Regions from separate parts of the Faecalicatena fissicatena genome, predicted to be linked through region 2. Evidence: riboswitches for the same ligand, from Rfam matches in the RefSeq annotation. Region 2 holds a riboswitch; the other holds the start of a gene.
The links. Region 2 has a riboswitch for thiamine pyrophosphate ahead of thiW (energy coupling factor transporter S component ThiW). Riboswitches for the same ligand answer to the same signal wherever they lie in the genome.
Positions count from the first base shown of each region.

Region 1: it holds a riboswitch for thiamine pyrophosphate, as region 2 does, so the genes downstream of both, thiS (sulfur carrier protein ThiS) here and thiW (energy coupling factor transporter S component ThiW) in region 2, are expected to answer to the same signal.

Region 1 covers NZ_JACLYY010000013.1:28,900-33,109, reverse strand. The annotation lists gene thiH (2-iminoacetate synthase ThiH) at 1-455, opposite strand, end outside; gene H7U36_RS12300 (thiazole synthase) at 484-1,272, opposite strand; gene thiF (sulfur carrier protein ThiS adenylyltransferase ThiF) at 1,371-2,009, opposite strand; gene thiS (sulfur carrier protein ThiS) at 2,015-2,218, opposite strand; TPP riboswitch at 2,550-2,656, opposite strand; gene H7U36_RS12285 (ABC transporter substrate-binding protein) at 2,709-3,713, opposite strand; gene H7U36_RS12280 (sensor histidine kinase) at 3,832-4,210, opposite strand, start outside.
Region 2 covers NZ_JACLYY010000014.1:54,014-58,223, reverse strand. The annotation lists gene H7U36_RS12860 (polysaccharide deacetylase family protein) at 1-115, shown strand, start outside; gene thiC (phosphomethylpyrimidine synthase ThiC) at 139-1,449, opposite strand; gene thiW (energy coupling factor transporter S component ThiW) at 1,693-2,202, opposite strand; TPP riboswitch at 2,412-2,521, opposite strand; gene H7U36_RS12845 (trimeric intracellular cation channel family protein) at 2,590-3,255, opposite strand; gene H7U36_RS12840 (ABC transporter ATP-binding protein) at 3,417-4,210, opposite strand, start outside.

The DNA.
Region 1 (4,210 bases), on a different contig from region 2:
GCGATGGCCGCAAACTCCCGCTCGATCTCCGCCTCGTCAAGCTGCGCCCTCTTGATACGGTTGTGGCAGTTAAAGCCGCAGTAAATACAGTAATTTTCACAGTAGTTTGCAATGTAGGCCGGGGTGAACATGGCGACGGAATTGCCGAAATGCTTCCTCGTCTCCGCCTGGGCTGCCTGGGCTATCTCCTCAAGGAGCGGCATGGCCGCCGGGGAGAGGAGGGCCTTGAAATCCTCCAGGGACCGGTTGTCCCTTGCCAGTGCCCTTCGCACGTCAGCCTCCGTGTAGCTGTCATAGTCGTATCCTTTCACCTCGGAGATGACCTTGTCCATCACCTCCGAGCCAATGTCCTCCATGTCCGGCAGGTAGGTCATATGGTCGATCCGGTTCTTCCTCTGGTGCTCCCGGATCTCATCGCTTAAAATGCTTTCATTTACATGGTTTTCTGCGCTCATTTTCGCAAGCCTCCTTCTGCGTCCAATGTTAATCTCTCAGATACCCGGTAAGGGGTGACGAAGCGCTTCCTCCTTTTGCACGGACGCTTCCCATCCCCGCGAGGTAAGCGGCGCGGCCCGCCTCCACGGCCAGCTTCATGGCTCCGGCCATGGCCGCAATGTCTCCCGATGTGGCGATGGCAGTGTTAGCCATAACGGCGGCAGCCCCCATCTCCATGGCCTCGCATGCCTGGGAGGGCTTCCCGATCCCGGCGTCCACAATGATGGGAAGATCGATCTCATCGATAAGGATCTGGATAAATTCCTTGGTGCACAGTCCCTTGTTGGACCCGATGGGCGCCCCCAGAGGCATGATGCAGGCAGCACCCGCGTCCGCCATGTCCCTTGCCATATTCAGATCCGGATACATGTAGGGCATCACGGTAAACCCTTCCTTTGCCAGGATTTCCGTGGCTTTGACCGTCTCGTAGTTGTCCGGGAGGAGGTATTTGCTGTCCCGCATGATCTCGATCTTGATAAGATCGCTTCCGCAGACCTCCCTGGCCAGCCGTGCGATGCGCACCGCCTCCTGGGCATTTCTGGCTCCCGACGTGTTGGGCAGGATAGAGACGCCCTCCGGTATGTAATCCAGGATGTTGGCAAGTCCTCCCTCGTTTGCCCGCCGCAGGGCCATCGTGACGATCTGAGCCCCCGCGTGCTCCACTGCCGCCTGGATCAACTCCAGGGAATACTTGCCTGACCCCAGGATGAACCTGGAGGTAAATGTATGGTCTCCCAGCTTCCACGTATCCTTTTTGATTTCTGTATTTGTCTCCATTTTTTCTCCTTTCTGCCGCCGGAACAGGCGGCGCCTTTCTCTTCAGTTCTGTCTTCTTTTCTTCTGTTTCTCCTACTATAGTCTGCCAGGGGCGTGATCTACCTCTCTCCCAGTATAAGCCGCAGCACCATATTGGCCTGGTGCGCCGCGCAGAGAGCCACCCTGGGAGCCATAAGGCCCCGCCCTGCCTCCGCCTCGGTCTTTTCATCCCCGCACAGATAAAAATGGGAGGTGACCCGTCTTGTGCGAATCTCATTGCTGTCCCCATATCCGGCCATACCGCTGGCGGCCACCAGATATTTCTCCGGGAAATGCTCCAGCACCTCCCCCGCAAGCATGGCCTTATTCTCCGCAATATCAAAGGCCTCGCAGATATAGGCGTCATCCCGCAGCAGCTCTGCCGCGTTTTCCTCTGTCACACGCAGGCAGTCGGTCCGCAGCTCAAGCCACGGATTGATACGCAGCAGATTTTCCCGGAGGGCCTCGGTCTTGTACATGCCCACCTGGTCTGCAAAATACTGCTGCCTGTTCAGGTTGGTCACATCCACCCGGTCAAAATCAATGAGATGGAGATGCCCCACTCCGATTCTGGCCAGGCTGACCGCTATGTTGGATCCCAGACCCCCAAGTCCAGCCACGGCCACCCGGGCCGCGCGGATCCGGGCCTGAACCTCCTCCGTGTGACGGTCAATGAGCGCCTGAGAGATCTCCTCCTCTGTGATCCTGATGTCCCTCATCTTCTCTAGCCTCCTCCCACAAAGCTCACGACCTCCAGTGTATCTCCGTCATCGATAAGACAGCTCTCATGCTCTCTTTTTGGTACGATGGCTCCGTTTTTTTCCACGGCCACCCGGTCCGACCGGTAGCCCTTCTCTTCCAGAAATGCGCTGACAGAAAGAGAAGACGAAAATATCTCTTCCTGCCCGTTTATGCGCGCTGTGATCATAAAGCTCTCCTCCTTTCTCCCTAAGCAGGCCGCTGCGCCGGAACCGAAGCGGGATATTGCTCCGAGATTCCCCGGGCTATTCCCGGCTATTTCCAGGATATTCCCCGAGATTTCCCAAGAAAAAAGGTTCACGAAAGAATACACCCGCGGTGGTGCACCCCTTCGTGAACCGTCTTAATCCATTTCCTGTTCACTCACATAGTCCTGCTGTATTTTGTTGTCTGTAAATCTCCTGACCTTTCTGCCAGACAAAGCGGGGCAGGTCCGCCCCTTTTTGCCGAAAGGATTTCTCTATAGAATAAGAAAAGGGAAATGGCATCATGCCATTTCCCGCAGTCTCTCATCTTTCTCCCTACGTTGGCATTATCCAAATCAGGTTCCCGGGTCGAAGTTCACAACTTCCTCTCAGCCTGTCTACAAGCTCCCCATATGCAATTTACATGTTCCAATATACTCATTTTCCCGTGAAAAGTCAATAGCCTTTCTTCCTCTACTCGGCTTCTATGGCCTCGTAGCCCTCAGGGATAGTAATGCCCAGCTCCTCGCAGATCGTGGGATTGTACTTTTTCGTCACCTGGGCTGCTGTCTCTACGTCCATGGTGGAGATGTCAGCGCCCTCCTCCAGGATCTTGTAGGCCATCTCGCCCGTCTGGTATCCCAGGTCGTAGTAGCTGATGGAAAGAGTAGCCACGCCGCAGCCGCTGCAGATGCCCTCCTCCCCCGCGATCACCGGAACCTTGGCAGGAAGACAGATGTTATTGATGATCTGGGTATTGGACGCCATAGTGTTGTCCGTGGGGATGTAGATGGCATCACAGTCCTCCACCGCATTTTGAGTCACAGACTGAATCTCGTTGGAGTCTGCCGCTGTGTACTCCTTGTAGGAAATGCCGTCCGCCTCCAGCTCTGCCTCAAAAAGCTCTGCCTGGTATTTGGAGTTGGATTCGGAGGAGCAGTACAGAATTCCCACTGTCTGGGCGTCCGGCACAAGCTCCAGGAGCATGTCCTCCTGCTCCTCGATAGGCGCCAGGTCGCTGGTTCCTGAAATATTCACTCCCGTGGCTCCTGTCCAGTCATCGATGCCCAGCGCACTGCCGTAATCAGTAACGGAAGTTCCCAGGATCGGGATGTCTGACGTCGCCTGGGCTGCTGTCTGGAGAGGCAGGGTAGCGTTGGCAAGAATTAAATCTACATCAGAAGAAACAAAATTATTAACGATGGTGGAGCACATAGTCTGCTCTCCCTGTGCGTTCTGCACGTCAAACTCTACATTGTCCTCGCCAAACAGCTCCCGGCAGGCATCCTGAAACCCTTCCGTGGCCGCATCCAGAGCCGCATGCTCCATCTGCTGGCAGATTCCTATAGTATATGTACCGCTTCCGCCTGCGTCATCTCCGCTGCTTCCAGAGCTGTCTCCTGAGCTGCTTCCGCAGGCTGCAAGTGCGGCTGTCATGACTGCTGTCAGTAAGATTGCTGTTACCTTTTTTAACTTCATGTCCTTTTCCTCCTGTCGCTTTATCGCTTAAAACTTCTACACTTTATAGTGCTAAAGTATTTATGAAATAAATTATACAGAGATACGCAGAAAAGTCAAGCCCTTTTTTATTTTCTTTTCACACGTCCTCTGTATACCCCTTTGCTCCACATGGCAGCGCCGCAAGCTGCACCTCAGCCACAAACCAGTCTTCCTCCATACGGGCGGCGATATCTCCCTCCATCCTGCGGGCCAGCTCTCTGGCAATGGAGAGGCCCAGCCCCGTGGAGGTCCGGCTCCTTGCCTCATCTGCCTTGTAGAACCTGTCAAACACATGCTCTGTATCAATCTTGTCCGGACAGGACACCTGGTTGGCAAAGGTCATGACAGCCCTGTTCCCCTGCCTCTTGAGCGCAATGCGGATCTTCTTCTCGCCGTGGTCCATCCCGTTCTTAATGAGATTCTGGATGACCCGCCTGAGGGCACGGGGGTCTGCCTCCACACAGATTTCCTCCTCA
Region 2 (4,210 bases):
CCTCCACAGCACCTCCTCCACCAACGGGGAGATCATGGATGAGCTTCTGGGAAAATGGGAGGACATGGGCTACTCCTTCGGCTCCCTGGAAGAGCTGATCCAGTCAGACAGATAGCGTAAAAAGAGGCACCCCCTGTCCTAGAGGATATCAATGTACTCCCCTGCCAGAGCTTTGTTCATGCTGCGCACCGCGCAGAATTTACCGCACATGCTGCATGTGTCGCTGTGGTCGTCCTCCGGGCTCCTGCTGTCCCGGATCGCTTTTGCTGTCTCCGGATCAAGGGCACATGCAAACTGGGCATCCCAGTCCAGCTTCTGTCTCGCCTCGGCCATACGGTCGTCTATATCTCTCGCACCCGGGATACCCTTGGCGATGTCCGCCGCGTGAGCCGCGATCTTGGAGGCGATGATGCCCTGCTTCACGTCATCCACATTGGGAAGGGCCAGATGCTCTGCCGGCGTCACATAGCACAGGAAGGCAGCGCCGCTCATGGCAGCCACCGCGCCGCCGATGGCTGCTGTGATGTGATCGTAGCCCGGCGCGATATCTGTGACGAGAGGTCCAAGTACATAGAAGGGGGCGCCCATGCAGATGCTCTTCTGCACTTCCATGTTGGCAGCCACCTGGTCAAGGGGCACATGTCCCGGTCCCTCTACCATGACCTGCACATTGTGGTCCCAGGCCCGCTTGGTCAGCTCGCCTAAGCGGACCAGCTCCTCGATCTGGCACACGTCTGTGGCGTCGGCCAGACAGCCGGGACGGCAGGCGTCTCCCAGGGAGATGGTCACATCATACTCCTCGCAGATGTCCAAAATCTCGTCAAAATACTCATAAAAGGGGTTCTCCTCCCCGGTCATGCTCATCCAGGCAAACACCAGGCTTCCTCCCCGGCTCACAATGTTCATTTTTCTCTTGTGCTTCCGGATCTGCTCAATGGTCTTGCGGGTAATGCCACAGTGGAGCGTCACAAAATCCACTCCGTCCTCCGCGTGGAGACGAATCACATCAATGAAATCCTTGGCCGTCAGAGTGGCCAGATCCCTCTGATAATGAATCACACTGTCATATACCGGCACTGTCCCGATCATAACCGGGCACTCGCTTGTCAGCTTCTGCCGGAAGGGCTGGGTGTTTCCGTGGCTGGAGAGATCCATGATGGCCTCCGCCCCCAGATTGACAGCGCTCATCACCTTCTGCATCTCGATGTCATAGTCCTTGCAGTCCCTGGACACCCCTAGGTTTACATTAATCTTTGTGCGGAGCATGCTGCCCACGCCCTCCGGATCCAGGCAGGTGTGGCGCTTGTTGGCGCAGATCGCAACCTTCCCTTCCGCCACCAGCTGCATGAGCTTTTCTACCGGCATCTTCTCCTTCTCTGCCACCCTTTTGATCTGGGGTGTCACAATGCCCTTGCGGGCCGCATCCATCTGTGTTGTGTAAGCTTCCATTTCTCCTACCTCCATTTGTATTTGTCCTGTTTTCTCCGACGCCGGCCATGGAAAACGCAGGACAAAGGAACGCAAAATTCCCTTCTCCCCGTCCGGATGCCGACGCCTTCACCTCTGTATAACGCGGTGATCATCATGGCTGTATTTCCTCCTTTGCAGTACAACCAGATTTTTCTATAGCGGCAGAAGGTGGTGTCCCCAATCTGCCGCTTTTTCAGAGGGCACGCCCTCCGATAAACACATTTACCCTGCTGCCCGCAGCTGGCTCATCACGCCGCCCTTCTCCAGCACTGTGATCAGGATAAAGGCCAGTATGCTCCCCGCCACTGTAGACACGAGGAACGGGACAACGTACACGAAAAGTCCCGCAGGCTCCATCCCCATCAGAAGTTTGGCTGCCGGGTAGGCGCAAAGTCCGCCCAGGATGCCTGTCCCAAGGGCCTCTGCCACGCAGGTCGGGGCCAGCTTCTTACAGGCCGCATAGACCAGTCCGCAGCAGAGGGCTCCCACCATGCTGCCGGGAAATGCCAGAAGGCTTCCGATCCCCAGGATATTGCGCAGAAGGCTTGCCGTAAACGCAATCCCCACGCCCCAGCCGGGTCCCAGCGTAACCGCGGCCAGAATGTTGACCATGTGCTGTACCGGAGCGCATTTGCTGCCCGCTATGGGAAAACTGATCAGACTCCCCACCACGGCCAGGGCTGTGAGAACTCCCGCCAGCACCAGCTTTTTCGTTGCTGTATTTTGTTTCATCAATACACAGCTCCTTTCTCTATGTCCTCAGATCCAGTGGAAAGCTTTGCTGTGAAATAAGAGTTCCGCTTGCGGAACTTTCGCGCCGAGCGCAGTCGCTTTAGCGACTATTTTCTGCTTTGCGCGAGTGCGCATCCCACGGAGTGTTTTGTTTGACAGAAACAAGGTTTTCTATCAAACAAAAAGAGATGCACGAGGGCATCTCCATTTCACACACGAATACACATCCCTACGTTGGCATTATCCAAATCAGGTTGCGGGTCGAGACGATAACAGCCTCCTCTCAGCCGGCTAACGGCCAGCTCCCCGTGACACGCTTATTCAACTGTATCTGATCACTTGTCATTATAGACCTGCCGGAGGTCATTTGCAAGGATTTTCGGTTCTCTATTTTGTTACCTGCTCCTCCATCCTGACCCTGGGAAGGTTCCACCGGTAGTGGGAGGCCAGACACCGGATCCCCAGGACAAGCAGCACTCCGGCGAACATGGCCGTCGTGATCCCGGTCGTCCTGTAGAGAAGCGTGCAGGCCACGGCTCCGGCTATGGAAGCGCAGGCATAGATGTGGCGGACAAATATGTAGGGCGGGACCCCTGCCATGATGTCCCGGAGAAGTCCCCCTCCCACGCCGGTCACTGTGCCGGTGAAGATCAGAAGGAATGTATTGTCCCCGTGCCCCTGCTGGATGCCTGCGTTGACACCCACCACAGTAAAAATTCCCAGCCCCACCGCGTCCATCAGGAGCATGGCTCCGTCGTACAGCTTTCCCAGCCTGCCGCTGGAGCGAAAGCTGCGAAAATACGCCACCCCGAATACAAGGCAGGACACAAGGACCGCCACCGTCGCGTAGACCGGATCCCGAAACACATTGGGAGGAATGATCCCTACCACCACGTCCCGAATAGCTCCTCCGCCCACGGCGGTGACCACTCCCAGCACGCACACGCCAAATATATCCATAGATTTGCGGATGCCCACCAGCGCGCCGGAGACCGCAAAGGCCACCGTGCCGATGATCTCCAGTATAAAGACAATGTTATCCTGCACACTCATTTTTCTTTTCCTCTCATACTCATCATTCTCATACAGGGCATAACAGCCCAGGTCATTATAGCACAATTCCATACCATGACAAGTCTAAAAAGAAAACTCCGATAAGCAGACCTATAAGCAGCTGTCCTTGCGCCGGCCGCTCTCTCCCCAGTGTCCCGGCGTCACAGCTTCCAGCCCGCCGCCGTCTCCCTGGCGTTCACAAACCTCCGATAAATGCCCTCCTCCTGCATCAGCTCCTCATGACGCCCTCTCTGGACAATTTTCCCTTTATCCACCACAAGGATCTGGTCTGCATGGCGGACTGTCTTCAGCCGGTGGGCGATCATGAGGATGGTCTTCTCCTTTGTCAGAGCGTCGATGGCCTCCACCAGCTCCTTCTCATTCTCCGGGTCCACATTTGCCGTGGCCTCATCCAGGATGATGACCGGGGCGTCCTTCATCATGGCCCGGGCGACGGACAGACGCTGCTTCTCTCCCCCGGACAGGGAAGCCCCGCCCTCGCCGATAACCGTGTCATAGCCCTCAGGCAAAGCCATGATAAATTCGTGACAGCAGGCCTTTTTGGCGGCCTCCACCACCTTCTCCATGGGCGCCTCCTCCTGACCGAAGCGGATGTTGTTGGCGACCGTGTCCTGGAACAGGTACACGTTCTGGAACACAAAGCTGAAATTTTTCATCAGGCTGTCCATGCTGTAATCCCGCACATCCACGCCTCCCAGCCGCACGCAGCCCTGATCCACATCCCAGAACCGGGAGATGAGATGGCACAGGGTGGTCTTTCCTCCTCCGCTGGGCCCCACAATAGCTGTGGTGGTCCGCTCCGGGATGTGAACCGTGATCCCGTCGATGATGGGCCTCTTATCGTAGGAGAACGCAATGTCCTCCACATCGATGTCGTGACTTTTGGGCGTCAGGTCCCTGCCCTCTGTGTCCATGGGCTGCAGATCCAGGATTT